Regions from separate parts of the Klebsiella sp. I138 genome, predicted to be linked through region 4. Evidence: predicted binding sites of a transcription regulator. Region 4 holds the regulator's gene; each other region holds the start of a gene.
The links. Region 4 encodes PurR, which represses purine synthesis genes. Its sites were predicted from a motif close to CANGCAAACGTTTGCNTG; they were not measured.
Positions count from the first base shown of each region.

Region 1: a site for PurR is predicted at 3,297-3,314, ahead of carA (glutamine-hydrolyzing carbamoyl-phosphate synthase small subunit). Genes of this name have one in related genera too.
Region 2: a site for PurR is predicted at 4,742-4,759, ahead of purT (formate-dependent phosphoribosylglycinamide formyltransferase). Genes of this name have one in related genera too.
Region 3: a site for PurR is predicted at 4,214-4,231, ahead of purE (5-(carboxyamino)imidazole ribonucleotide mutase). Genes of this name have one in related genera too.

Region 1 is NZ_CP180447.1:3,316,393-3,323,797, forward strand. It holds gene carB (carbamoyl-phosphate synthase large subunit) at 1-2,040, opposite strand, end outside; gene carA (glutamine-hydrolyzing carbamoyl-phosphate synthase small subunit) at 2,057-3,205, opposite strand; gene dapB (4-hydroxy-tetrahydrodipicolinate reductase) at 3,664-4,485, opposite strand; gene ACMYSK_RS15450 (LacI family DNA-binding transcriptional regulator) at 4,646-5,662, opposite strand; gene ACMYSK_RS15455 (class I mannose-6-phosphate isomerase) at 5,852-7,405, shown strand, end outside.
Region 2 is NZ_CP180447.1:702,700-710,104, forward strand. It holds gene zwf (glucose-6-phosphate dehydrogenase) at 1-748, shown strand, start outside; gene edd (phosphogluconate dehydratase) at 970-2,781, shown strand; gene ACMYSK_RS03210 (bifunctional 4-hydroxy-2-oxoglutarate aldolase/2-dehydro-3-deoxy-phosphogluconate aldolase) at 2,821-3,462, shown strand; gene purT (formate-dependent phosphoribosylglycinamide formyltransferase) at 3,524-4,702, opposite strand; gene ACMYSK_RS03220 (YebG family protein) at 4,839-5,204, shown strand; gene ACMYSK_RS03225 (tellurite resistance TerB family protein) at 5,302-5,991, shown strand; gene ptrB (oligopeptidase B) at 6,109-7,405, shown strand, end outside.
Region 3 is NZ_CP180447.1:2,775,785-2,783,189, forward strand. It holds gene folD (bifunctional methylenetetrahydrofolate dehydrogenase/methenyltetrahydrofolate cyclohydrolase FolD) at 275-1,141, shown strand; gene ybcJ (ribosome-associated protein YbcJ) at 1,143-1,355, shown strand; gene cysS (cysteine--tRNA ligase) at 1,404-2,789, opposite strand; gene ppiB (peptidylprolyl isomerase B) at 2,963-3,457, shown strand; gene lpxH (UDP-2,3-diacylglucosamine diphosphatase) at 3,461-4,183, shown strand; gene purE (5-(carboxyamino)imidazole ribonucleotide mutase) at 4,303-4,812, shown strand; gene purK (5-(carboxyamino)imidazole ribonucleotide synthase) at 4,809-5,876, shown strand; gene ACMYSK_RS12995 (carbamate kinase) at 6,072-6,965, opposite strand; gene ACMYSK_RS13000 (DUF2877 domain-containing protein) at 6,975-7,405, opposite strand, start outside.
Region 4 is NZ_CP180447.1:1,087,838-1,095,242, reverse strand. It holds gene ACMYSK_RS05055 (C40 family peptidase) at 1-874, shown strand, start outside; gene sodB (superoxide dismutase [Fe]) at 1,183-1,764, shown strand; gene ACMYSK_RS05045 (MFS transporter) at 1,804-2,970, opposite strand; gene ACMYSK_RS05040 (YnhF family membrane protein) at 3,133-3,222, opposite strand; gene purR (HTH-type transcriptional repressor PurR) at 3,518-4,543, shown strand; gene punR (DNA-binding transcriptional activator PunR) at 4,562-5,473, opposite strand; gene punC (purine nucleoside transporter PunC) at 5,586-6,770, shown strand; gene cfa (cyclopropane fatty acyl phospholipid synthase) at 7,067-7,405, shown strand, end outside.

The sequences.
Region 1 (7,405 bases), 2.2 Mb from region 4:
CTGCTGGAAACGTTCGCGGTCTTCCGCGCGGTCAATTGCATCCGGGCTGGTACCGATAACCGGTACGCCTGCGGCTTCCAGCGCACGCGCCAGCTTCAGCGGGGTCTGGCCACCGTACTGAACGATAACGCCCTTCGGCTTCTCGATACGGACGATTTCCAGTACGTCTTCCAGGGTGACCGGCTCAAAGTACAGGCGGTCGGACGTGTCGTAGTCGGTAGACACCGTTTCCGGGTTACAGTTAACCATAATGGTCTCGTAACCATCTTCGCGCAGCGCCAGCGAGGCATGCACGCAGCAGTAGTCGAATTCGATACCCTGGCCAATACGGTTCGGACCGCCGCCAAGGACCATAATTTTATCGCGGTCAACCGACGGATTGGCTTCACACTCGTCTTCATAGGTTGAGTACATGTAAGCGGTATCCGTCGAGAATTCCGCCGCACAGGTATCGACGCGTTTGTAGACCGGGTGCAGGTTGTACTGGTCGCGCAGCTTGCGAATTTCCGCTTCACGAACGCCCGCCAGTTTTGCCAGACGTGCATCGGCAAAGCCTTTACGCTTAAGCATCCGCAGGAAGTCAGCATCAAGGCCGTTGATGCCCATCTCTTCCACTTTCTCTTCCAGGCGCACCAGTTCTTCAATCTGTACCAGGAACCAGCGATCGATGTTGGTCAGGTTGAAGACGCCGTCAATCGACAAGCCCGCGCGGAATGCGTCGGCGATATACCAGATACGCTCGGCGCCAGCATCTTTCAGCTCGCGGCGAATTTTGGTCAGCGCTTCCGGGTCATCCAGGCTGACTTTCGGGTCAAAGCCGGTTGCGCCCACTTCCAGGCCGCGCAGCGCTTTCTGCAGCGATTCCTGTTGGGTGCGGCCAATTGCCATCACTTCGCCAACAGATTTCATCTGTGTCGTCAGGCGGTCATTCGCGCCAACAAATTTTTCAAAGTTAAAGCGTGGGATCTTGGTCACGACGTAGTCGATGGACGGTTCGAACGAGGCCGGCGTACGACCGCCGGTGATGTCGTTCATCAGCTCATCCAGGGTGTAACCCACCGCCAGTTTTGCCGCCACTTTGGCAATCGGGAACCCGGTTGCTTTAGACGCCAGCGCGGAAGAGCGTGATACACGCGGGTTCATTTCGATAACAATCAGACGACCGTCTTTCGGGTTCACAGAGAACTGTACGTTGGAACCGCCGGTTTCCACGCCGATTTCACGCAGTACCGCCATCGAAGCGTTACGCATCACCTGGTATTCTTTATCGGTCAGGGTTTGCGCCGGTGCAACGGTGATGGAGTCGCCGGTGTGAATACCCATGGCGTCGAAGTTTTCGATGGAGCAGACGATGATGCAGTTATCGTTCTTATCGCGTACCACTTCCATTTCGTACTCTTTCCAGCCGATCAGCGATTCATCAATCAGCAGCTCGTTGGTTGGAGAGAGATCCAGCCCGCGGGTACAAATTTCTTCAAACTCTTCGCGGTTGTAAGCAATACCGCCGCCGGTGCCGCCCATGGTGAAGGAGGGACGGATAATACACGGGTAGCCCACGTCAGCGGCAACCGCCAGCGCTTCTTCCATCGTGTGGGCAATACCGGAACGGGCGGTATCCAGACCGATTTTCTTCATCGCCACATCGAAGCGACGACGGTCTTCCGCTTTATCAATTGCGTCGGCGGTGGCGCCGATCATAGTGACACCAAACTCGGCCAGCACGCCCTGACGTTCCAGCTCCAGCGCACAGTTCAGCGCCGTCTGGCCACCCATAGTTGGCAGTACGGCATCCGGGCGCTCTTTTTCGATGATTTTGCGCACGACTTCCCAGTGGATAGGCTCAATGTAGGTCGCATCGGCCATTTCAGGGTCGGTCATGATGGTGGCCGGGTTCGAGTTCACCAGAATGACGCGGTAGCCTTCTTCACGCAGGGCCTTACAGGCCTGGGCGCCAGAGTAGTCAAATTCACAAGCCTGGCCGATAACGATCGGGCCAGCGCCAAGAATCAGGATGCTTTTTATGTCTGTACGTTTTGGCATGGCTTTTTTCTCCTGATTATTTCGCGGACTGGCGGTACTGCTCAATTAACGCAATAAAATGGTCGAACAACGGCGCGGCATCGTGCGGGCCTGGGCTCGCTTCCGGGTGTCCCTGGAAGCTGAATGCCGGTTTGTCGGTGCGGTGGATGCCCTGTAACGTACCGTCGAACAGTGACTTGTGGGTCACGCGCAGGTTAGCCGGCATGGAGGCTTCGTCTACCGCAAAACCGTGGTTCTGGGCAGTAATCATCACCACGTTATTATCAATGTCTTTAACCGGGTGGTTGCCGCCGTGGTGGCCGAACTTCATCTTAACGGTCTTCGCTCCGCTCGCCAGCGCCAGCAGCTGATGGCCAAGGCAGATGCCAAATACCGGAATATCGGTCTCGAGGAATTTTTCAATCGCTTCAATGGCGTAGTCGCACGGCGCCGGGTCACCAGGACCGTTGGACAGGAAGATGCCATCCGGATTCATCTTCAGCACTTCTTCGGCAGAGGTTTTTGCCGGGACAACCGTCAGGCGGCAGCCGCGGTCTACCAGCATACGCAGGATGTTACGCTTGGCGCCAAAATCGTAGGCTACGACGTGGAACGGCAGCTCGCTTTCCGCCTTCGCTTCCGGCAGGTCGCCCGCCAGCGTCCAGCTCCCCTGCGTCCAGCTGTAGGTTTCTGAAGTGGTGACTTCTTTCGCCAGGTCCATGCCGTTCAGGCCAGGGAACGCTTTGGCTTTTTCCAGCGCCAGCTGTGCATCCAGGTTATCACCCACGATGATGCAGCCGTTCTGTGCGCCTTTTTCACGCAGCAAACGCGTCAGCTTACGGGTATCGATATCGGCAATCGCCACGATGTTATGGCGCTTCAGGTAAGAAGAAAGGTCTTCGGTATTACGGAAGTTGCTGGCAATCAGCGGCAGGTCGCGAATAACCAGACCCTGAGCATGTACCTGAGAAGATTCTTCATCGGCGGCGTTGGTGCCGACATTACCAATATGGGGATAAGTAAGAGTGACGATTTGGCGGGAATAGGAGGGATCAGTGAGGATTTCTTGATAACCGGTCATTGAAGTATTGAAAACGACTTCCCCAACCGCCGTGCCCGTTGCCCCGATGGCCCGACCGTGAAACTGGGTTCCGTCTTCCAGAACCAATAGCGCTGACTTAATCAAAACACCCTCCAGAGAATATTCACTCACTTTATTTGCATATTAATGCATATGTGTAGCATGAATCAATGCAAATTTGCTTACCTATGGATTTCTGGCAAACGGCGGCATTCTGGAGAGATGTCGGGTAAAAGTCAACTTAAAGCCGATATTTTTAATCTATTTTTACGTCACTGGACACTTCACACTGCTTTAGCAGGCAAAAAGATCAACTAACTATGCTAAGAAAACGCTTGCGGACCTGGAAGATTGAAAAAGTGAGCGTGCCAGAGCAAAAAAGTAGACCAGATGGTCAAAATTTACAATAACACAACAGAAAAAGAAGAGATAAGTACAAGTTATAGAAACTTCATAGGATTATAATCACAAAACGCTCAAAAATAAAAAGGGCAATAAAATATTGCCCTTTGCAATCAATTACATATTGAATGCAATAACCACATCACGATGGGTAATAAACCTTATAAAGCATTCAATTCAAGCACATCACGCATATCAAAAAGGCCTGATTTCTTCTCTTTTAACCATAATGCGGAACGAACGGCACCATTGGCAAAAGTCATCCGGCTGGAGGCTTTATGGCTGATTTCAATACGCTCACCAATATCGGCAAACATCGCGGTATGTTCACCGACAATATCCCCGGCGCGCACGGTGGCGAAGCCAATAGTCCCCGGGACACGTTCGCCGGTGTGACCTTCACGGCTGTAGACCGCGATATCCTTCAGATCTTTGTTCAACGCGCCGGCAATCGCCTCGCCCATCGCCAGGGCGGTGCCCGACGGCGCATCCACTTTGTGGCGGTGGTGCGCTTCAATAATCTCGATATCGGTGTAGTCGCCCATCACCTTCGCCGCTTTTTCCAGCAGCTTTAACAGCACGTTCACGCCGACGCTGAAATTAGCCGCGAAAACGATAGCAATATCCTGCGCCGCATCGCGAATAGCCTGTTTCCCTGCCTCATCAAAACCGGTGGTGCCAATCACCATCCCTTTGTCGTGTTCGCGGCAGAAAGCCAGGTGGTTTAAGGTGCCTTCCGGACGAGTGAAATCGATCAGCACGTCAAAATCATCTTTGACCGCCGCCAGGCTGCTTTGCACCACCACACCGGCGTTACCAGCGCCGGCCAGCTCGCCGGCATCGCTGCCGAGCAGGGAAGAACCTTCACGCTCCAGCGCGGCCCCCAGCGCTACGCCGTCCATCTGCTGTACGGCCTGAATCAACTGGCGTCCCATCCGGCCGCCCGCGCCCGCGATGGCCACGCGGATTTGTGCATCATGCATAGCTATTCTCTTTTGTTAACTTAACGTAAATTGTTTTCAGATTAACCAGCCCGTCGATGAGCCGCTACTCTAAAACACCGATAATTAGAAATTTATGACAAACGGCGTTCGATATCAGTAAAAACTATATGCTGGCGTCGTTTCTTATGCGAACCGGCCTTTATGCCCTCAATCGAAAACCACAAGACTCGCGGATCACCAGCGCCGGCGGCAGAATAATACGTTTCGGCGGCTCATCATTGCCCTGAATTCGACTAAACAGCAGCTCACCGGCTTTGCGGCCAATCTCTTTCGCCGCCACCGAAACGGTCGTCAGCGCAGGCTGAACCAGGGCCGCTTCGGTAATATCGTCGAAGCCTACCAGCGCAAAATCCTGGCCCGGCTCACGCCCGGTCTTACGCAGCGCCTGCATCACGCCAAGGGCGACAATATCCTGATAACAAACCGCGGCGGTGATTTCCGGATAGCGGGTCAGCAGTGCTTCAGCGACTTTCGCACCATCAATCTGGCTGGCCTGGGCCGTGACAATCCACTCTGGATTGGGTGAAATCCCGCTCTCCAGCAGCGTACTGGTAAACCCGCCAATTCGCTGAGCACGGGTGCCGGAACTCAGGCTACCGCCGATAAACGCAATATGCCGGTGCCCCATTTTCAGCAGGTGCGCCGTGGCCATTTGGGTACCGAGAAAGTTATCGGTGCCAACAAAATCAAAATCCGGATCGCTGAGCGGGCGCACCACCATGATGGCGGGGATATTGCGCCTTTTCAGTGCGTCAAAAAATGAGGTCGGAGTTTCTCGCGCTGCGCATAGCACCATGCCACAGGCGTTATTACGCATGAGTGAATCGACAAATTTTTGCTGCCGCTCACCTGACTCTTCGCTGTTTGCCAGAAATAACAGCAAATCATGCCGCTCCATTTCATGGCTCAACCCTGCCGTCATCTCGCCGTAAAACGGGTTCGTAATATCGTGCAGCAGCAGCCCAACCTGATTGCTGCTGCGATTACGCAGGTTGGCAGCGGTCTGATTGTAGACATACCCGGCCTCATCCAGCGCTTTCAGCACCCGTTCGCGCGTGGCTTGTGAAATCCGCCCTCGATTACGCAGCACCATCGAAACGGTCGCTGTGGAGACTCCCGCCCGTTCTGCTACCTGCGCCAGCGTCACTGTTGTCATGTTCTCTCCCGTTCGTTCACCGAAGGTTAATCGAATAACCTAAACATCGCATTTTTCCTTGTGACAGGACTCACAATAACGCCCATTTTGGCGCTTTACTTGCTCATTATGGCGGGTTAATCGCGTTAACCATACTGTCAAAACAAGGTTAATCGATTAATCTTAATTTAGCCAATACGGAGACAAACAATGCAAACGACTTATCATAAATTCCCTGAAGTTGTCGTTCAGGGCTTTGGCGACCAGGCCTGGCAGGGCTGGGAATCCATCCTTGCAGCGCTTAACCTCAGGACTTCAACCTCCTCCAGAACCGTACTGGTTGTGGACTGCTATCCGGGCGTGCGGCTTGACGAGCTTGAGCAGCACCTTCTGCCCTCACTGAACGCGGCCCTGGTACTGAACGTCGAATCCGCCCGTCGCGATGAGCAGGCGCTCCACGATTTACTGGCCCGCAACCTCACCGACGACCGTGTTTTTGGGGTCCTCTCCTGTCATCATCTGGATGAGTTTTTTAACGCCGACACATTGCATCAGCTGCGCCAGCAGGTTGACGCCGTGACGGAAGGCGTCATCGTTATTTATGGTCCAGGAGCCACCCTCGTCCATCCGGGCGATCTGTTGGTCTATGCCGATATGCCACGTTGGGAAATCCAGCAGCGAATGCGCCATGACGGCCTGGGAAACTGGGGAGCGGACAACCAGGACGAAGACATCCTCCGTCGCTATAAACGTGCCTTTTTTATTGAATGGCGCGTTTTCGACCGCCACAAAACGCCGTTGCTCAAACGCGCCGACTACCTGCTCGATACGACGCAAAAAGAGGCGCCGACGCTGGTCAGCGGTGAGGCGCTGCGCGCCGGACTTCAGCAAACCACCACCCGCCCGTTCCGCGTCGCTCCGTTCTTCGATCCCGGCGTCTGGGGCGGCCAGTGGATGAAACAGCAATTCGATCTCGATCCCTCCGCGCCCAATTACGCATGGTGTTTTGATTGCGTGCCCGAGGAAAACAGCCTGTTACTGCGCTTTGGTCAGGTGCGGATCGAGATCCCCTCACAAGACCTGGTTCTGCTCCATCCGCGTGCGCTGCTTGGCGAGAAAGTTCACGCGCGGTTTGGTGCTGAATTTCCTATCCGCTTTGATTTTCTGGACACCATCGGCGGTCAGAATCTGAGCTTCCAGGTCCATCCCGTCACCGAATACATCCAGCAGCAGTTTGGTATGCACTATACCCAGGATGAGAGCTATTACATCCTCGAAGCACAGCCGCATGCGGTGGTCTATCTGGGAACCAAAACGGGAACCGATCCGCAGGCGATGCTGGACGATCTTAAAGCCGCCGCGCGCGGTGAGAAAGCCTTCGATGATACCCGCTTTGTTAACCAGATCCCGGCGCGTAAGCACGATCACTTCCTGATCCCTGCCGGCACGGTTCACTGCTCGGGCAGCGGCACGATGGTGCTCGAAATCAGCGCCACGCCGTATATTTTTACCTTCAAACTGTGGGACTGGGGTCGTTTAGGGTTAGATGGCCTGCCGCGCCCTGTCCATCTGGAGCATGGGGAGCAGGTTATCGACTGGCAGCGCGACACCCGCTGGGTTGCCAGCAATCTGGTGAACCAGATTGAGCCCGTCGCCGAAGGTGAAGGCTGGCGTGAAGAACGAACCGGGATGCATGAACGTGAATTTATCGAAACGCGCCGCCACTGGTTCACCGCGCCGGTGACCCATCATACGCAGGGTGGC
Region 2 (7,405 bases), 390 kb from region 4:
CCTGTGCATGATCGCCATGTCGCCGCCGTCAGACCTCAGCGCCGACAGCATTCGCGACGAAAAAGTGAAGGTCCTGAAATCGCTGCGCCGCATCGATCGCGCCAACGTGCGTGAGAAAACGGTTCGTGGTCAGTACACCGCAGGCTTTGCCCAGGGCAAAAAAGTGCCGGGCTACCTTGAAGAAGAGGGCGCGAACAAATCCAGTAATACCGAAACCTTCGTGGCGATCCGCGTGGATATCGATAACTGGCGCTGGGCCGGCGTGCCGTTCTACCTGCGTACCGGTAAACGTCTGCCGACCAAATGTTCTGAAGTCGTGGTGTACTTCAAAACGCCGGAGCTGAACCTGTTCAAAGAGAACTGGCAGGAGCTGCCGCAGAACAAGTTAACGATTCGTCTGCAGCCGGATGAAGGCGTGGATATTCAGGTGCTCAACAAAGTGCCTGGTCTGGACCACAAACACAATCTGCAGATAACCAAGCTCGATCTGAGCTATTCGGAAACCTTCAACCAGACTCACCTGGCGGATGCCTACGAGCGTCTGCTGCTCGAAACCATGCGCGGTATTCAGGCGCTGTTCGTGCGTCGTGATGAAGTGGAAGAGGCGTGGAAGTGGGTTGACTCCATTACTGAAGCCTGGGCTGCCGACCGCGATGCGCCGAAGCCGTATCAGGCAGGTACCTGGGGGCCGGTTGCCTCAGTGGCAATGATTACCCGCGACGGTCGTTCCTGGAACGAATTTGAATAGCCACGTGATTATCCGGATGGGTTATTTTACCGGTAACATGATCTGACGCATCTAGTCGCATAATTTTTGCTCTTTTAAGCCCCGGGAGGATTCACCCCCGGGGCTTTTTTTATTACACTGCGGGTAGATATTTTGCCGCTGAGCTGCAGTGTTGGTGCCTTTCACCTGTAAAGATGTTGCTAAAACGCTGTGGCCGGACAGATAAAAATTCAGGAGCCTTTATGAATTCGACAATGTTACGGGTAACAAATCGCATTATCGAACGGTCGCGAGACACCCGCACCGCCTACCTCGCACGGATTAACCAGGCGAAGACGGATACCGTCCATCGCGCACAGCTGGCATGCGGTAACCTGGCTCACGGCTTTGCTGCCTGTCAGTCGGACGATAAAGCCTCGTTGAAAAGCATGTTGCGTAACAATATTGCCATTATTACCTCGTACAACGACATGCTGTCCGCCCATCAGCCCTATGAGTATTACCCTGATATCATTCGCAAGGCTCTGCATTCGGTGAATGCGGTCGGCCAGGTTGCGGGCGGGGTACCGGCGATGTGCGATGGCGTGACTCAAGGCCAGGACGGGATGGAACTCTCTCTTCTGAGCCGCGAAGTCATTGCCATGTCGGCCGCTATCGGCCTGTCGCATAACATGTTCGACGGCGCGCTGTACCTGGGCGTATGTGACAAAATTGTCCCGGGGCTGACGATGGCCGCGCTCTCCTTTGGTCATCTGCCGTCAGTATTCGTGCCGTCAGGCCCGATGGCCAGCGGCCTGCCGAATAAAGAAAAAGTGCGCATTCGCCAGCTATATGCTGAAGGCAAAGTTGACCGTATGGCGCTGCTGGAGTCTGAAGCGGCGTCCTACCACGCGCCGGGGACCTGTACGTTTTACGGTACGGCGAACACCAACCAGATGGTCGTGGAGTTTATGGGCATGCAGCTCCCGGGCTCGTCGTTTGTGCATCCGGATGCTGAACTGCGCCAGGCGCTGACCGCCGCTGCCGCACGTCAGGTCACGCGCATGACCGGTAACGGTAATGAATGGATGCCGTTGGGCAAAATGTTTGATGAGAAAGTGGTGGTGAACGGGATCGTTGCACTGCTGGCAACCGGCGGTTCGACCAACCATACGATGCACCTGGTGGCGATGGCCCGCGCGGCAGGGATCATCATTAACTGGGATGATTTCTCCGACCTGTCTGACATTGTTCCGCTGCTGGCGCGTCTCTACCCGAACGGTCCGGCGGACATTAACCACTTCCAGGCTGCGGGCGGCGTACCGGTGCTGGTACGCGAGCTGCTGAAAGGCGGCCTGCTGCATGAAGACGTCAACACCGTGGCCGGTTTCGGTCTCTCCCGTTACACCATGGAACCGTGGCTGAACAACGGCGAGCTGGACTGGCGCGAAGGGGCGACCGCGCCGCTCGACGATCAGGTTATTGCGACTTTCGATAAGCCATTCTCTCGCCATGGCGGGACGAAAGTGCTGAGCGGCAACCTCGGTCGTGCGGTGATGAAGACCTCTGCCGTACCGGTCGACAACCAAATCATCGAAGCACCAGCGGTGGTGTTTGAAAGCCAGCACGACGTCCTGCCTGCTTTCGAAGCCGGAATGCTGGACAAGGATTGTGTGGTTGTTGTCCGTCATCAGGGGCCAAAAGCGAACGGTATGCCAGAATTACATAAACTTATGCCGCCACTTGGTGTATTATTGGACCGCCGTTTCAAAATTGCGCTGGTTACCGATGGTCGACTCTCTGGCGCATCAGGCAAAGTCCCGTCAGCAATCCATGTTACGCCTGAAGCGTACGATGGCGGGCTGCTGGCAAAAGTCCGTGATGGCGATATCATCCGCGTCAACGGGCAAACGGGCGAATTGACGCTGCTGGTGGATGAGGCTGAACTGGCCGCACGCCAGCCGCATGTTCCTGACCTCAGCGGTTCGCGCGTCGGGAGCGGCCGGGAAATGTTTGCAGCGCTGCGTGAAAAACTCTCCGGAGCAGAACAGGGCGCAACCTGCATCACTTTTTAAGACGATACAATTTGTAGATCTGGCGAGAGAGAAACTCTGATGAAAAACTGGAAAACAACTGCAGAAGCAATCCTCACCTCCGGCCCGGTTGTCCCGGTGATCGTGGTGAAAAAGCTGGAACACGCTGTGCCGATGGCCAAAGCGCTGGTTGCCGGCGGCGTACGCGTACTGGAAGTGACTCTGCGTACCGAGTGCGCACTGGATGCTATCCGCGCGATTGCCAAAGAAGTACCGGACGCGATTGTCGGTGCAGGTACCGTAACAAACGTAGAACAGCTGAAAGCCGTGACCGATGCGGGCGCGCAGTTTGCTATCAGCCCGGGTCTGACTGAGTCTCTGCTGAAAGCGGCGACTGAAGAAGGGACGATCCCGCTGATCCCGGGTATCAGCACCGTATCCGAACTGATGCTGGGCATGCAGTATGGCCTGAAAGAGTTCAAATTCTTCCCGGCAGAAGCTAACGGCGGCGTGAAAGCGCTGCAGGCTATCGGCGGTCCGTTCGCGCATATCCGTTTCTGCCCGACCGGCGGGATCTCTCCGGCGAACTACCGTGACTACCTGGCGCTGAACAGCGTGCTGTGCATCGGCGGCTCCTGGCTGGTTCCGGCGGATGCGCTGGAAGCCGGTGATTACGACCGCATTACCAACATTGCCCGCGAAGCAGTTGAAGGCGCGAAGTAACTTTCACGCCCTGATAAATCGCGAAGTCCAGACCCGGTAGCGCTTGCGCCACCGGGTTTTTTTATCCCTGAACCAGGACGGCCGATGCGGCAGCTTTCGCCCGTGCCACCGCTTCATCAACGCTATCGGCAACGGCCAGCGTAACGCCCAGGCGACGAGAGCCATCAATGTCCGGTTTGCCAAACAGGCGCAGCTGAAGGCCTGCGCCAACCGCTCCCTGAATATTATTAAAGGTGACGTTGTGGCTGGTGAGCTGCGGCAGAATCACCGCTGAGGCCGCCGGGCCATACTGGCGAATCGCGCCCACCGGCAGACCAAGGAAGGCACGGACGTGGAGGGCAAATTCTGAAAGATCCTGTGAAATGAGCGTGACCATTCCGGTATCGTGTGGACGAGGAGAGACTTCACTAAAGATAACCTCGTCGCCGCAGACGAACAGCTCCACGCCGAACAGTCCATAGCCACCGAGCGCCAGTACGACCTTGCTGGCTATTTCCTGCGCGCGGGCCAGCGCACGTTCACTCATCTGCTGCGGCTGCCAGGATTCGCGATAATCGCCATCTTCCTGGCGATGGCCGACCGGCGCACAGAAATGGACGCCGTCGACGGCGCTGACGGTAAGCAGAGTAATTTCAAAATCGAAATTGACCACGCCCTCGACGATAACCCGGCCTGCGCCGGCGCGGCCGCCCTGTTGCGCATAGCGCCAGGCATCGGCCAACTGGTCATGGTGACGAATAAAACTCTGGCCTTTGCCGGATGAGCTCATGACCGGCTTCACGATGCAGGGAAGCCCTGTCTCAGCAACGGCCTCACGAAAGGCGGTTTCGCTGTCGGCAAAGCGGTAGGAGGAGGTGGGCAGCTGCAGCTCCTCCGCGGCCAGGCGGCGAATACCTTCACGATTCATGGTCAGTTTTGCCGCGCGGGCAGAGGGGACGACTTTCTGCCCGGCCAGCTCCAGCTCGACCAGCATATCCGTGGCGATGGCTTCAATTTCGGGCACGATGAAGTCGGGTTTTTCTTCTGCAATCAGCGCGCGCAGCGTTTCGCCGTCCAGCATGTTGATGACGTGCGAACGATGCGCCACCTGCATTGCCGGCGCATCAGGGTAGCGGTCTACCGCGATGGTCTCAATGCCCAGCCGTTGACACTCAATGGCGACTTCTTTACCCAGTTCACCGGAACCTAACAACATCACCCGCGTTGCTGCCGGGCGCAGCGCTGTGCCTAATAACGTCATGACTCTTTTCCACAGTAAAAAAACATGCGCCGCATTATAGACGAAAACGTTTGCGTCTGTCTTTATGGCTGTTGGTTGAGTCTCGGGTGAAAATTTGCTATACTGTATAAAAATACAGTATAAAAGAGGCTGCACAATGGCGGTTGAAATTAAATATGTGGTGATCCGCGAAGGTGAGGAAAAAATGTCGTTTACCAGCAAAAAAGAGGCCGATGCTTACGACAAAATGCTCGATCTTGCCGAAGTCCTCAACGACTGGCTGGTAGAGTGCCCGCTCACGCTGGATGAAGCACAGCGCGATGAAATGGCAATGTGGCTGGCGGAACGCAAAGAGACGCTACATCATATCCTGAGGTCGGGAAAACGTCCGGAAGCGGAAGATGAAACGGCCGGGCAGTCCTCTGAGACCGACATCCAGGGGGCAGAAACGCCGGAAGCCGCAGCAGACGAGTCGCACGAACCCCCAGCGCCAGCGAAATCACGGAAGGTAAAGGCGGCCTGACACTAGCCGAATTTGCGCATCTTTAGTTGTCCATCACATTTCCTTACATCTCGTCGTTTAGGCTGGTGATTACGCCTAATATGCAACGAGGGGAATCATGGCTAACTGGCTTAATCAACTCCAGTCTCTGCTGGGTCAGCAGGGACCATCTTCATCATCAGGTGAGAGGCCGGATGGGAAAAACTTCCTCCTGCCTGGCGCGCTAGGTGGCCTGGCAGGGCTGCTGGTAGCCAGTAAATCATCGCGTAAGCTGCTGGCCAAATATGGCACCAGCGCGCTGCTGGTTGGCGGCGGAGCGATTGCGGGAAGCGTGCTGTGGAATAAATACCAGCAGAAAATACAGGAAGCTTCGCCCGCGCAACCTGTTGCTTGCACCGGGCAATCCGCCATCGCGTCGCAGGACTCGCCGGCGACCGGGCTTGATGCCCGCAGCGAACGGCTGATACTGGCGCTGGTGTTTGCGGCTAAAAGCGACGGGCATATTGACGACAGTGAGCGGGCAAACATCGAAGAGCAGCTGCGTGCGGCTAATATTGCCGTGCAGGGCCGCGTATTAATCGATCGCGCCCTGGCGCAGCCGCTTGACCCGCAGCGTCTGGCTCAGGGCATCACTAGCGAGCAAGAGGCGCTGGAAATCTATTACATCAGCTGTGCTGCGATCGATATCGACCATTTTATGGAGCGGAGCTATCTCAACGCCCTCGGCGAGGCCTTAGGGCTCCCGGCGGAAGTGCGTGCCGACATCGAACAGGATATTCAGGCACAAAAACAGGCGCTTTCTATCTAAATCAGCAGGTTTTGCTTGCAACGTGGGCCACTTTTGCCACCCTTATACACACGCCATCCTTCAAGCCGCTTCTTGAATGATTTTGTGTATGAAATACAGGATGCAAAAGACCAAAAGATGCCACCAAAAGCAAAACGAATCCCCCACGCCATGACCCTGCATGGCGATACCCGCCTTGATAACTACTTCTGGCTGCGCGACGACGATCGTTCGCGGCCGGAAGTGCTTGATTATCTTCGCCAGGAAAATGAATACGGGCAGAAGGTCATGTCCACTCAGCGCAGCCTGCAGGAGCGGGTGCTGAAAGAAATCATTGACCGTATCCCGCCGCGTGAAGTCTCTGCACCCTACAGCAAAAATGGCTATCGCTATCGCCAGGTGTATGAACCCGGCTGCGAATACGCTATTTACCAGCGCCAGTCGGTGCTGAAAGAAGAGTGGGATGAATGGGAGGTGCTACTCGATAGCAACCAGCGCGCGGCGAAGAGCGAATTCTATACGCTTGGCGGACTGGGGATCTCGCCGGACAATACGATCATGGCGCTGGCGGAGGACTATCTCTCCCGACGGCAGTACGGCCTGCGCTTGCGTAACCTACAAAATGGCGAATGGTATCCCGAGGTGCTGGAAAACGTCTCGCCAGAATTTGCCTGGAGTAATGATTCGCAAACGCTGTGGTATGTCCGCAAGCACCCGACTACGCTGCTGCCTTATCAGGTGTGGCGACATACCGTTGGCGCCTCACCGCGATCCGACGTTCTGGTCTACGAGGAGAAAGACGAAACCTTCTACGTCAGTATCCATACGACCACCTCCCGGCAATTCGCGGTTATCTATCTTGCCAGTGCAACAACCAGCGAAGTACGGCTGCTTAATACTGAAATGCCGGATGCTGAACCGGTGTGTTTCCTGCCGCGGCGTAAAGATCATGAGTACAGTCTCGATCATTTCCAGCATGCCTTCTATCTTCGCTCCAATCGCGAGGGTAAAAATTTTGGCCTCTACCGCACCCATGAACGTGACGAAAAACAGTGGCAGACCCTGATTGCCCCGCGCCAGGATGTCATGCTCGAAGGTTTCACCTTATTTACCGACTGGCTGGTGGTCGAGGAACGCCAGCGCGGGTTAACCAGCCTGCGCCAGATCAACCGTAAGACCCGGGAAGTGGTCGGGATCGCCTTTGATGATCCGGCCTATGTCACCTGGCTTGCATATAATCCAGAACCGGAAACCTCCCGGTTACGTTATGGTTACTCCTCCATGACCACCCCGGACACGTTATTTGAACTGGACATGGATACCGGTGAGCGACGGGTACTCAAGCAGCAGGAGGTGAAAGGGTTTGATGCCAGTCGCTACCGCAGCGAACACCTGTGGATTAAGGCCCGGGATGGCGTGGAGGTTCCGGTTTCTC
Region 3 (7,405 bases), 1.7 Mb from region 4:
TGCACAGGCAACTTGCCTATATATACGGCAAAGTCACCGCGGATTGTTTAAATATCACCCGCACCTTATCCTGAGCGCTTCTCCACCATTTTCGCTAATTAACAGCGAAAATCCCCCTTCTACGCCCTAAATACCCCTGATAACAGGGGTGTTTTTAGCCTTCTGTTTTGTCAAAGAGGGATAAAAATTCAAACGAGGACTGACAGCGAGGCTGGCTTCTGACAAAATATCCGCATCCCCCTTTCGTTACGATACAGATGGAATCCTCTCTCTGATGGCAGCAAAAATTATTGACGGTAAAACGATTGCGCAGCAGGTACGCTCTGAGGTTGCGGAAAAAGTGAAGGCCCGCACCGCGGCCGGAAAACGCGCCCCGGGGTTAGCCGTCGTACTGGTCGGCAGCAACCCGGCATCGCAGATTTATGTCGGCAGCAAGCGCAAAGCGTGTGAAGAAGTGGGTTTTGTCTCCCGCTCATACGATCTCCCGGAGACCACCAGCGAGGCGGAATTACTGGAGCTTATTGATACGCTGAATGCCGATAACGCAATCGACGGTATTCTGGTACAGCTGCCGCTGCCTGCCGGAATCGATAACGTGAAAGTGCTGGAGCGTATTGCCCCGGACAAAGACGTCGACGGTTTCCATCCTTACAACGTCGGCCGTCTGTGCCAGCGCGCCCCGCGCCTGCGCCCGTGCACCCCGCGCGGAATCGTCACCCTGCTTGAGCGTTACAACATCGACACCTATGGCCTGAATGCCGTGGTTATCGGCGCATCGAACATCGTGGGCCGCCCGATGAGCATGGAACTCCTGCTGGCGGGCTGCACCACCACCGTAACCCATCGCTTTACCAAGAATCTGCGCCAGCACGTCGAAAATGCTGACCTGCTGATTGTTGCGGTCGGTAAGCCGGGCTTTATTCCAGGCGAGTGGATCAAAGAAGGCGCCATCGTTGTCGATGTCGGAATTAACCGTCTGGAAAGCGGCAAAGTCGTTGGAGACGTGGTGTTTGAAGATGCCGCTGAACGCGCGTCCTACATTACGCCTGTCCCGGGCGGCGTTGGCCCGATGACCGTTGCTACGCTCATTCAAAACACGCTGCAGGCGTGTGAAGAATATCACGACATTCAGGAGGCCTGAGATGGCGAATTTTTCTTTGGGTAAACACCCACACGTTGAACTGTGCGATTTACTGAAGCTGGAAGGCTGGAGTGAAAGCGGTGCGCAGGCAAAAATTTCCATTGCCGATGGTCTGGTGAAAGTAGATGGTGCGGTAGAAACCCGCAAACGCTGCAAAATCGTCGCCGGTCAGACGGTGAGCTTTGAAGGCCAGAGCGTGACCGTTACCGCCTGAGCCCGCTAAATTAAAACGCCCGGCATGTGCCGGGCGTTTTTTTATTGCTTACTTACGGCGCCAGGTGGTTCCCTGCGGGCCGTCCTCCAGCACGATCCCCATCTCATTGAGACGGTCACGCGCCGCGTCCGCAGCGGCCCAGTCTTTCGCTTTACGCGCATCCAGGCGCTGCTGGATAAGCTGTTCGATTTCCGCAACTTCACCGTCGTCAGCCTGCGCACCGCTTTGCAGGAAAACATCCGGCTCCTGCTCCAGCAGGCCCAGCACGCCGGAGAGCTTGCGCATATGTGCAGCCATGCCGTTGGCGGCGGCGACGTCTTCCGTCTTCAGACGGTTGACTTCACGCGCCATATCGAACAGCACGGAATAGGCTTCCGGGGTGTTGAAATCGTCATCCATCGCTTCGATAAAGCGGGCTTCAAAGGCTTCGCCACCGCTGGCCGCGACGGACGAGTCGGTCCCGCGCAGCGCGGTGTACAGACGCTCCAGCGCAGAACGCGCCTGCTTGAGGTTCTCTTCGCTGTAGTTCAGCTGGCTACGATAGTGGCCTGACATCAGGAAGTAGCGAATGGTTTCTGCATCGTAATATTTCAGCACGTCGCGCACGGTGAAGAAGTTGCCCAGCGATTTAGACATCTTCTCGCGGTCAATCATCACCATCCCGGAGTGCATCCAGTAGTTGACGTATTCCCCGTCGTGCGCACAGGTAGACTGGGCGATTTCATTTTCATGGTGCGGGAACATCAGATCCGAACCGCCGCCGTGGATATCAAAATGGTTACCCAGCTGTTTGCAGTTCATCGCCGAACATTCAATGTGCCAGCCAGGACGACCGTTGCCCCACGGAGACGGCCAGCTCGGCTCACCCTCTTTCGACATCTTCCACAGCACGAAGTCCATCGGATTACGTTTGACGTCAACCACATCAACCCGCGCCCCGGCCTGCAGCTGGTCCAGGTCCTGGCGCGACAGCTGCCCGTAATTCGGATCGGTCGGTACCGAGAACATCACATCACCGTTATCCGCCACGTACGCATGCCCGCGCGTAATCAGCTGTTCGGTGATTTCAATAATCTCGGGGATATGGTGCGTCGCACGCGGCTCAAGGTCCGGGCGCAGAATATTCAGCGCATCGAAATCCTTGTGCATTTCAGCAATCATTCGATCGACCAGCGCGACAAAGCTTTCGCCATTCTCATTAGCGCGCTTAATGATTTTATCGTCGATATCGGTAATGTTGCGCACGTACTTCAGCTTATAGCCGAGAAAACGCAGATAGCGGGCAACCACGTCAAAAGAGACGAAAGTACGGCCATGGCCGATATGACAGAGATCGTAAACGGTAATTCCACACACGTACATGCCCACTTCCCCGGCATGGATAGGTTTAAACTCTTCTTTTTGGCGCGTCAGTGTATTAAAAATTTTTAACATCGAAGATTCCGTGTAGACGTGTGTGAAAATAAGTCGCGTATTCTAACCTTAATTCAACCCCGAAGCAGCACACAATGCAAGGTGATCGAACCCCGCGGTTATGCTATAACAGCCCCCTATGTCACGCCCAACTTTGGGTTTAAGCACCACAATCATCGGAACAGGATGCAAAAATGGTTACTTTCCACACTAATCATGGCGATATCGTCATCAAAACTTTTGACGACAAAGCGCCGGAAACAGTTAAAAACTTCCTGGACTACTGCCGCGAAGGTTTCTACAACAACACCATTTTCCACCGTGTTATCAACGGGTTCATGATCCAGGGCGGTGGCTTTGAGCCGGGCATGGAGCAGAAAACCACAAAATCTCCGATCCAGAACGAAGCCAACAACGGTCTGAAAAATACCCGCGGTACGCTGGCCATGGCCCGTACTCAGGCGCCTCACTCCGCTACTGCACAGTTCTTCATTAACGTGGTGGATAACGACTTCCTGAACTTCTCCGGTGAAAACCTGCAGGGCTGGGGCTACTGCGTGTTTGCCGAAGTGGTTGAAGGCATGGACGTGGTCGACAAAATCAAAGCGGTAGCAACAGGCCGCAGCGGCATGCACCAGGATGTGCCGAAAGAAGATGTTGTGATCAAAAGCGTCACCGTTAGCGAGTAATTCGTGGCGACACTTTTTATTGCGGATTTGCATCTGCAAACAGAAGAACCGGCGATCACCGCCGGTTTTCTACGCTTTTTAGGTGGCGAAGCTCGGGAAGCAGACGCGCTGTATATCCTCGGCGACCTGTTTGAAGCCTGGATTGGCGACGACGATCCAAACCCGCTGCATCAGGAAATCGCTGCTGCCATCAACGCATTAAGCCAGTCAGGCGTTCCCTGCTATTTTATTCACGGCAACCGCGATTTTCTCGTTGGCCAGCGCTTTGCGCGCGCCTGCGGTATGACGCTGCTGACGGAAGAAAAGGTGCTCGACCTGTACGGTCGTCGGGTCTTGATCATGCACGGCGATACCCTCTGCACTGACGATCCGGGCTATCTGGCTTTTCGCGCCAAAGTCCATACGCCATGGATTCAGCGTCTTTTCCTTGCCCTACCGCTGTTTATTCGTCGCCGTATCGCCGCCAGAATGCGCGCTGACAGCAAAGCGGCCAACAGCAGCAAGTCGCTGGATATTATGGATGTCAATCCGCAAGCCGTTGTCGACGCGCTGGAAAGACACCGGGTGCAATGGCTGATTCACGGCCACACCCACCGCCCTGCCATCCACCCGTTAGACGCTAACGGCAAGCCGGCGTTTCGCGTAGTCCTCGGTGCATGGCACAGCGAAGGCTCGATGGTCAAAGTCACCAAAGATGACGTTGAACTGATCGCATTCCCGTTTTAATTTCCACCGCATTTTCACCTCAGTTCTGGCGACGCAACCGTTTTCCTTACCGAAAGATCATGTTATTCTCTGTGGCCTCTAAAGCAGTGTGAAGCACACCCACAGGAGTTTTAAGACGCATGTCTTCCCGCAATAATTCGGCGCGTATCGCCATCGTGATGGGGTCCAAAAGCGACTGGGCTACCATGCAGTTTACCGCAGAAATCCTTGATGCCCTGAACGTTTCGTACCATGTTGAAGTGGTCTCCGCACACCGGACGCCCGATAAGCTGTTTAGCTTTGCCGAAGGCGCGGAAAGCAACGGTTATCAGGTGATTATTGCCGGTGCGGGCGGCGCGGCGCATCTGCCGGGCATGATTGCGGCGAAAACCCTGGTGCCGGTCTTAGGTGTGCCGGTCCAAAGCGCGGCGTTAAGCGGCGTTGACAGTCTCTACTCTATCGTTCAGATGCCACGCGGTATTCCGGTCGGTACCCTGGCTATCGGCAAGGCCGGTGCCGCTAACGCGGCCCTGCTGGCAGCGCAGATTCTGGCGGTGCACGATGCGGAACTGCATCAGCGCCTGAGCGCCTGGCGTCAGGCCCAGACCGATGAGGTGCTGGAAAATCCGGACCCGCGGGGTGCGGCATGAAGCAGGTTTGCATCCTCGGCAACGGCCAGCTAGGTCGCATGCTGCGCCAGGCCGGTGAACCGCTGGGTATCGCCGTCTGGCCGGTCGGGCTGGAAGCCGATCCTGAAGCGGTGCCGTTTCAGCAAAGCGTGATCACCGCAGAAATCGAACGGTGGCCGGAAACGGCTCTCACCCGTGAACTGGCGCGTCATCCGGCGTTTGTTAACCGCGACGTGTTCCCGATCATTGCCGACCGTCTGACGCAAAAACAACTGTTCGATAAGTTGGATCTCGCCACCGCCCCGTGGCAGCTGCTGGCAGATAAAAGCGAATGGCCGGCGATCTTCGCTCGTCTTGGTGAACTGGCAATCGTTAAGCGTCGCGTAGGCGGGTATGACGGTCGCGGCCAGTGGCGTCTGCGCGAAAATGACATCGCCCAGTTGCCGGACGAAAACTATGGCGAATGCATCGTCGAGCAGGGTATCAACTTTTCGGCCGAAGTGTCGCTGGTTGGCGCCCGCGCGCAGGATGGCAGCACGGTGTTCTACCCGCTCACCCGCAACCTGCACCAGGATGGCATTCTGCGCACCAGCGTCGCGTTTCCGCAGGCCAATGCCCGCCAGCAGGACCAGGCGGAAAGCATGCTTACCGCCATTATGGACGAGCTGAACTATGTGGGGGTGATGGCGATGGAGTGTTTCGTCACCGCTGACGGTCTGCTGATTAACGAACTGGCGCCGCGCGTGCACAACAGCGGCCACTGGACGCAGAACGGCGCCTCTATCAGTCAGTTCGAGCTGCATCTGCGGGCCATTACCGGCCTGCCGCTGCCGCCGCCGGTGGTGAACAGCCCGTCGGTCATGATCAACCTGATCGGTACCGATCTGAACTATGACTGGCTGAAGCTGCCGCTGGTGCATCTGCACTGGTACGACAAAGAAGTGCGCCCGGGACGCAAAGTGGGTCACCTGAACCTGACCGACAGCGATACCGACCGCCTGAGCGCCACGCTGGAAGCCTTAAAACCTATTCTGCCGCCGGAGTACGCCAGCGGTGTCTTCTGGGCGCAATCCCAGCTGGCATAGTCCTTCCCCAGAATCCCGGCTTGCGGCGCCCTGCGCCCTGGCCGGGCTACCAAACTCATCAACCAGGGCTATCCAAAGCCATTCCCGGTGGCGACGCTGCGCGTCTGTCCGGGTTACCCCAGCCTGTACGACCCCGTAGTTCGGACAAGGTGCGTCAGGCGCCCCCAGGGGCCAGAACCCGGAGAATCCCCCCCATCAGGGCTTGATGCAGGTCCCCGCCAGACCAGCAAGCGTGTCATCGATGCGCGACAGCGCGCCAATCCATGCCGGCTTCCCTTTGCGTCGAACATAGCCGCTCACCGCCGCGATTTTTGGCCCCATTGCACCATCATCCCGGGCAAAGGGCGCCAGTGCTTCCGGCGTTGCTTCACGAATTGGCCGCTGCATCGGGGTCCCCCAATGTTCATATACCGCATCCGCATCGGTCAGGATAACCAGACCATCGGCATTAATCTGCTCCGCCAGCAACGCTGCGGCCAGGTCTTTATCGATAACCGCCTCCGCGCCCTTACCGCTCTCCAGCACTGGTATTCCGCCGCCTCCGCAGCATATCACCGCATGGCCTTCGCTTAGCAGACGCTCGATCGTCTCACTCTCCTCAATTCTGACCGGTACCGGTGAGGGCACAACCCGCCGCAGATACTTGCCGTCACGTTTCATTGTCCAACCATATTCGGCCTCCAGCTGCGTCTGCAGCTCGGGGTCATAAACCGGACCAATAAATTTTTCTGGCGCCGAAAATGCCGGATCCTCTGAGGCCACCGCAATCCGCGTCATGACCGTCGAAACCGGTGGCATCAATGATTCCTGAGCCAGGCGTTGGGCCAGCATATAGCCAATCATGCCCTGACTTTCCGCCACCAGCACGTCCAGAGGATAAGGCGCAACATCGCCATAAGACAGATTCTGTAGCGCCAGCAGGCCCACCTGCGGCCCATTGCCGTGAACAATAGCCAGCCGGTAATTCTGCGCCAGGCGCGCCAGTGCGGGAACCGCACTATCAATATTTCGATACTGATTTTCCACGGTCAGCGCTTCCCCGCGCTGTAATAAAGCGTTGCCACCCAGGGCAACAACCAGCGTTTTCATAAAGAGTCCTTAGATAATATGTTGCGCCAACCAGAATCCCAGAAGCGTGTCAGCACCGGAGGTGTGCCCCATCGCCAGCAGAGCATCGATGGCCGGCTCAATACGGCGTTCACGCTGAAGAGCGTGAACGAAATGCATCAGCGGCGAGGCGAAGCGCCCCTCGCTGGCGTAGCGTAAGTAGTTGACGCTAACCTGCGTCGTGGCCGCGTGCAGATCGCCGGATGCACGAAAGAACGTCGGCCCACCGTGGCGAGACATCTGCCCCGCGCACCACGCTGCCAGCATCATCCCGATAAGCATGTCGTCCAGACTCGGCGTCAAACCCGGCCCCTTCCCCAACCACAGCCGCCAGTCAACGGCGCTCCCGGTCAGCGCAGAAGCAAAACAGTGGCGTAACTGCCGCAGCTCAGGATGCAGTGGTAGATAGATAGCCTGCGACA
Region 4 (7,405 bases):
GCGGCTAAACAAAATCGCGATTTCGCTCTGTGCATTACTGTTTACATCTATCTCATTTACTCCACTGGCGCATGCTTCAGGGCATACGCACACCTCCGCCACGCCAAAAGCGCATTCGGCGAAGGGCACTACAGAACGTAAGAAAAAAGCCACCAACCAGAAAACAAAGTCCACGACCAAAACCTCCAGCAAGAAAGCCTCGACGGCTACCCGCACCAGACACCCAACCCGCACCACCGCATCCAGCCAAACGGCGCTGAACCGTCAGGCCGCCGGCACTAAAAAATGTGTCCTGCGTAAAGGGTATAAAAAACAGTGTGCAAAACCGCTCACGCCGAGCGCCGAGCCGGCACCGGTTATGGCCAGCGTGCAGAGCAAATGTGTCGTGCGCAAAGGCTATAAAAAGCGCTGTAAGCAGGTCGTGGAAGAACAGCCGCTAACGCTGGCAGATGCGCACAAAGCCCGCGTACAGAGAGCGCAAAGCACCGCCATGTCTAAGCTGATGGATCAGATTGGCAAACCGTATCGCTGGGGCGGGACCTCACCGCGTACCGGTTTCGACTGTAGTGGACTGGTTTATTACGCCTATAAGGATCTGGTCAAAATCCGCATTCCGCGTACCGCGAATGAGATGTACCACCTGCGCGACGCCCGTCCGGTCGATCGCGGGGAGCTGCAAAGCGGCGATCTTGTGTTCTTCCGTACCCGTGGGCGCGGCACCGCCGACCACGTTGGCGTCTATGTTGGCAACGGTAAATTTATTCAGTCGCCGCGTACCGGCCGTGATATCCAGATAACCTCATTAAGCGAAGATTACTGGATTCGCCACTATGTTGGCGCCCGCCGCGTGATGACCCCGAAAACTATCCGCTAACTCTCACCTGCCGCACCTGCGGTAGGTTATCTGTGGCACGGAATTCGCACGCCGGTCACGCAGAACAGACTCCCCTCCTCTTACCTGACATTTTTTCCCCCTTCCGGGTGTAGGCTGCGCCGATCACGGTTGTTAAATATACCCTTTATCATTGCAAGGCTTTTAACTCCGTTCGGCAAGTGTTAGCATTCTGATCACAATAAAAGCCTGTCGCACTCGTCCCGGCGATAGACAGTACAGGCAGTTCTGGATGGTGAAACATCCTTTGAATGTGAGCTAAAAAACAAGAAGTTATAAGGAGAGTAACAATGTCGTTTGAATTACCTGCATTACCGTATGCAAAAGACGCCCTGGCGCCGCACATTTCCGCAGAAACCCTGGAATACCACTACGGCAAGCATCATCAGGCCTACGTCACCAACCTCAACAACCTGATCAAAGGCACTCCGTTTGAAGGTCAGTCTTTAGAAGCGATCGTCCGCTCTTCCGAAGGTGGCATCTTTAACAACGCAGCTCAGGTCTGGAACCACACGTTTTACTGGAACTGCCTCGCACCCAATGCGGGCGGCGAGCCGGAAGGCGAGCTGGCAGCTGCCATCAACCAGTCTTTCGGCAGCTTTGCAGATTTTAAAGCGAAGTTTACCGATGCGGCAGCGAAGAACTTTGGCGCAGGCTGGACATGGCTGGTTAAAAATGCCGATGGCAGCCTGAGCATTGTCTCCACCAGCAACGCTGGCACGCCGTTGACCGGCGACGCCAAACCGCTGCTGACCGTGGATGTCTGGGAACATGCCTATTACATTGACTACCGTAACGCTCGCCCTGAGTATCTGGCGCACTTCTGGGCGCTGGTAAACTGGACGTTTGTCGCAGCCAATCTGGCGGCATAAAACGTTTACGCAGAAGGGGCAACCCTTCTGCGAATAAATCTACTGCCCGGCAAACGCCTCTTCCGGTTGCGAACGGCCGCCAAACAGCACCAGCAGCAGAGCCAGACCAGCAATAATCGCCCCCATCACCGGTACGAAGGCATAGCCCAGCCCGCCGGAAATTACCGCGCCACCGGCTGCCGCACCCAGCGCATTCCCCAGGTTAAACGCCCCGATGTTCACCGAAGATGACAGTCCCGGCGCTTCATGAGCCACTCTCATTACCCGCATTTGCAGCGGCGGAACCACGGCGAAGGTTGCCGCACCCCAGACCACCATACTGATAGCGGCCCCCAACGGCGTCTGAGCGAGCAGCGGAATGGCCAGCATAATTACCATCAGCAGCAATAGAAAACCCTTTAGCGTCCCGGAGACGGAGCGGTCGGCAAATTTACCGCCCAGGTAGTTCCCCAGGGAGAAGCCGACGCCGATCAACACCAGCATCGCGGTGACGAACAGCGGTGAAGCATGCGTAATGGTGTGCAGCACCGGTGAAATATAGGTATAGAGCGTAAACATGGCCCCCGCGCCGAGCACGGTGGTCAGCAGCGCAGATAGCACCTGCGGGCGGAGCAGCACGGAGAGCTCCTGCTTAACATTCGGCCGATCGCCGGCGCTACCTTCAGGCAACGAGAACCACAGGCTGACCATCGCCACCAGCCCCAGCCCCGCAGTCGCCAGGAATGACATTCGCCAGCCGATTGTTTCGCCCAGCCAGGTTGCCGCCGGAACGCCGCCAATGTTGGCGATGGTCAATCCCATAAACATGGTCGCCACCGCACTGGCCTGCTTATGTTTCGGCACCACGCTCGCCGCCACCACCGAACCAAGGCCAAAGAAAGCGCCGTGATTCAGGCTGGTGATAATACGTGAGAGCAGCAGCGTGGTGTAATCCGGCGCCATTGAAGAGAGGACGTTACCCAGGGTGAATATCGCCATCAGAAATATCAGCGCATTTCTGCGCGCGCGATGAGAGAGCAGCAACGTCATTAACGGCGCTCCGACCATCACGCCAATCGCATAAGCGCTGATCAGCATCCCCGCCGCAGGAATAGAGACGTCGACGCCCCTGGCAATCACCGGCAGCAGTCCCATCGGGGAAAACTCCGTTGTGCCAATACCAAACGCGCCTATCGCCAGCGCTAACAAGGGAAAGTTGATTTTCATTCAATGACTCCAGCAGACCGTCATCAGCGACGGTATCTCATCAGAAGTCAAAAGCATGACATCAATCACAAAAAAACAGAAGTAAACGAAATGACAAAAGATTTTTGCGAAATTGATAATAATGGGGAATATTGGGGGAAAGAGGCCTCTCCCCCGACAAAATCAGTGCAGTACCGCTGTCAGCCCGGCGGCAACAATAAGACCCAGGACAATAATCGTTGTTGTCAGCGAAAACTTTAAATCTGTATCCATCAATTTTCCCCCCAGTTATCCCCACACGAAAAGTGAGCTTGCTCATTTTTACACAATATAGCGTAAAAATCTTCTGAGATTTAGGGTGATGCACATTTTTGCTCTTCCCCTTTGCCGCAAGATCGGACAAAATCCCACGCTAATTTGAAAGCGTATCGGCCATTGACCCCTTCCTGTCGTTCTGTGTCGTTTTCCCGACGTGATGCAATGTTGAACATTGTATTCAGGGTGTGTATAGGCAAACGTTTACGTATCGATAATCAGACGATCAGGTCAAGGTCTGGAGTGAGAAGTAATGGCAACAATTAAAGATGTAGCGAAGCGCGCAAACGTTTCCACTACAACAGTTTCACATGTAATTAACAAAACCCGCTTCGTTGCTGAAGAAACCCGCAACGCGGTTTGGGCGGCTATCAAAGAACTGCACTATTCCCCAAGTGCCGTGGCGCGAAGCCTGAAGGTTAATCACACCAAATCGATTGGCCTGCTGGCCACCAGCAGCGAAGCGGCCTATTTCGCTGAGATTATTGAAGCCGTAGAAAAGAGCTGTTTCCAGAAAGGCTATACCCTGATTCTGGGCAATGCGTGGAACGATCTCGAAAAGCAGCAGGCCTACCTGTCGATGATGGCGCAAAAGCGCGTTGATGGTCTGCTGGTCATGTGTTCCGAATACCCGGAATCGGTTCTCAGCATGCTGGAAGAGTATCGCCATATTCCCATGGTGGTGATGGACTGGGGTGAAGCAAAAGCTGACTTTACCGATTCAGTCATCGATAACGCCTTTGAAGGCGGCTATATGGCCGGCCGTTACCTGGTCGAACGCGGCCACCGCGAGATCGGCGTGATCCCAGGCCCGCTGGAACGCAATACCGGCGCCGGGCGCCTGGCGGGCTTTATGCAGGCCATGGAAGAAGCGCAGATCGTCGTGCCGGAAAACTGGATTGTTCAGGGGGACTTCGAACCAGAATCTGGCTATCGCGCAATGCAGCAGATCCTCAGTCAGCAGCATCGCCCGACGGCGGTCTTCTGCGGCGGCGATATTATGGCGATGGGTGCAATCTGCGCCGCAGACGAGATGGGCCTGCGCGTTCCGCAGGACATTTCCCTGATCGGCTATGATAACGTGCGCAACGCCCGCTATTTCAGCCCGGCGTTGACCACCATTCACCAGCCGAAAGATTCTCTCGGCGAAGCAGCCTTCAACATGTTGTTGGATCGTATCGTTAACAAGCGCGAAGAGTCGCAGTCTATCGAAGTCCACCCTCGTCTGGTCGAGCGTCGCTCCGTCGTCGACGGCCCGTTCGTCGACTACCGCCGCTAAATGTCCCTACGGCGCCGGTCACTCCGGCGCCCGCAGCCACTCCCGGTTTAACGTTTCACTGTCGCCCAGATAATCCAGCAGCCATGACAGCGCCGGAGACGTGTCGCTCTGCTGCCAGGTCAGACAGCACGCGGCATCCGGGAACGGGTTCTCCAGCTCAAGCGCCGTCCATTCGCCGCAATCGATCCATGGGCGAGCAAAATGGGTCGGCACCATTCCCACGCACAGTCCCGCCGACAGACAGGTCGCCGATGATTCCCAGTCCGGTACCACCACCCTTTTCTGGTTGTCCAGTAGCCAGGTCGTGCGTTTTGGTAACGATCGGGAGGTGTCTTCTCGCACCAGCGACGGCCAGTTGCGCAACACGTCATCGCTGAGCGGCCCCGTCATCTGCGCCAGCGGATGATGGCTCGCTACCACGCAATGCCAGCTCAGCATGCCCATATCGCGGAAGGCGTAGCGCCCACCCACTGGAATCGAACGGGTTGCGCCGATGGCCAGCTCCACGCGACCGTCGGCCAGCGCATCCCAGACGCCGTTGAACACTTCCTGAAACACAATCAGTTCGACATCCGGAAAATGGCGATAGAAATCGACAATCATTTGCCGCATCCGTGCTGACTTAACAATGTCATCGACGGCTATCGACAGCTGGCCGCGCCAGCCGTTGGCTATCTGCTGACACTGCTGACGGGTGATCTGCATTTTTTTGATAACAGAGCGCCCTTCCTGTAAAAACCAGACCCCGGCCGGCGTTAATTCGACGTCGCGATGGCGACGTTCAAACAGCGGCACCGCCAGCCACTCCTCCAGTTGACGTACGGTATAACTGACCGCTGAGGGTACGCGGTGTAGTTCCTGTGCCGCCGCGCTAAAGCTCCCGTTGCGGGCCACAGCATCAACAACTTCCAGTGAGTATTCGGACCACATATTCTGCCTGCAAAAATTTTGAATGCATGTAGCAAATATTAGCGTTTCACAAGCCAGAATGCACTCCCTACACTCTGCGGCATCATACCTGCATCAGAAGAAAGAGAACGTTATGCAACAACCCGGGAAAGGATTTTTAGTTTGGCTGGCGGGACTCAGCGTGCTGGGTTTCCTGGCTACCGACATGTATCTGCCGGCCTTTTCGGCCATTCAGCAAGATCTCAATACCTCTGCGGCATCGGTCAGCGCCAGCCTGAGCCTGTTCCTCGCCGGCTTCGCCATCGGGCAGCTGTTCTGGGGCCCGCTTTCAGACCGCTACGGCCGCAAACCGGTTCTGCTGATCGGACTGACAATTTTCGCTATCAGCTGCCTGGGCATGCTGTGGGTTCGCGATGCTACGCTGATGCTGGTACTTCGCTTTATTCAGGCAATCGGCGTCTGCGCGGCGGCGGTCACCTGGCAGGCGATGGTTACGGACTATTATCCCGCCCAGCGCACTAACCGCATTTTCGCCACCATCATGCCGCTGGTTGGCTTATCGCCGGCCCTCGCACCCTTGCTCGGCAGCTGGCTGCTCGCGCATCTGGAATGGCAGGCCATCTTTGCCACTCTTTTCGCCATCACCCTGCTACTGATGGTGCCCGCCCTGCGTCTGAAGCCGGTCATCAAGCCGACGGGAGGCAGCGAGAAAAAACTGACGTTTATGACGCTGCTGCGCTCGCGCGAATACAGCGGAAACGTACTGATTTACGCCGCCTGCTCCGCCAGCTTTTTTGCCTGGCTGACCGGGTCACCGTTTATTCTGCATGACATGGGCTATAGCCCGACCGCTATTGGTTTAAGCTATGTTCCGCAGACGATCGCCTTTTTAGTCGGCGGCTACGGGTGCCGGGCAGCGCTGCAAAAATGGCAGGGTCAACAGCTGCTGCCGTGGCTGCTGGTTATTTTCGCCGTCAGCGTTGCCGCGACCTGGATGGTGGGGCTGGTTGAGAATGTGTCAATTATTGCGGTGATGGTTCCCTTCTGCGTAATGGCTATCGTCAACGGCGGGATTTATCCTATCGTTGTCGCCCAGGCGTTGAAGCCGTTCCCACAGGCAACAGGTCGCGCCGCAGCGCTGCAAAATACCCTGCAGCTGGGACTGTGCTTCCTGACCAGCCTACTGGTCTCTGCGTTAATTGCCACGCCGCTGCTGACGACCACCAGCGTCATGCTGGTCTCCATCGTACTGGCCGGGATAGGCTATTTGATGCAGCGGCAGGCTACTTGCCTGACGGCCGAATCGTCGCACGCATAAATGCGTTTCAGTGATGTTACGGCCCAGTAATTAGCCTGCTAATATATTTTTATTGAAAGGCCGTTATCAGCGGCCTATACTGGATCCTGCTTCACATAAATAGAAATTTTTTTGATTTTAACGGGGGCAGGATGCATCCCGTTTCACCATGGAAGGCCTTTCGGCAAGGGTTATCACCCTTCCTCTGTTCTACGTCGGATAGCTGCTTCACGGATATTCCGTGAGATTTCTCACAAAGCCAAAAAAGCGTCTACGCTGTTTTAAGGTTCTGATCACTTGGGCGTGATGGAGAAGCTATGAGTTCATCGTGTATAGAAGAAGTCAGTGTACCAAACGACGACTGGTACCGAATTACTGCCGAGTTACTCGGCCGTGCGGGCATTGAAATCAATGGTCCTGCCCCCTCCGATATCCGGATTAAAAACCCGCTCTTTTTTAAGCGCGTTCTCCAGGAAGGGTCGCTAGGGTTAGGCGAAAGTTATATGGACGGCTGGTGGGATTGCGAACGGCTGGATATATTCTTCCACAAAGTGTTACGTGCCGGTCTGGAAAGTCAGCTCCCGCATCATCTCAAAGATACATTACGTATCGCGGGCGCTCGCCTGTTCAATCTACAAAGTAAAAAACGCGCCTGG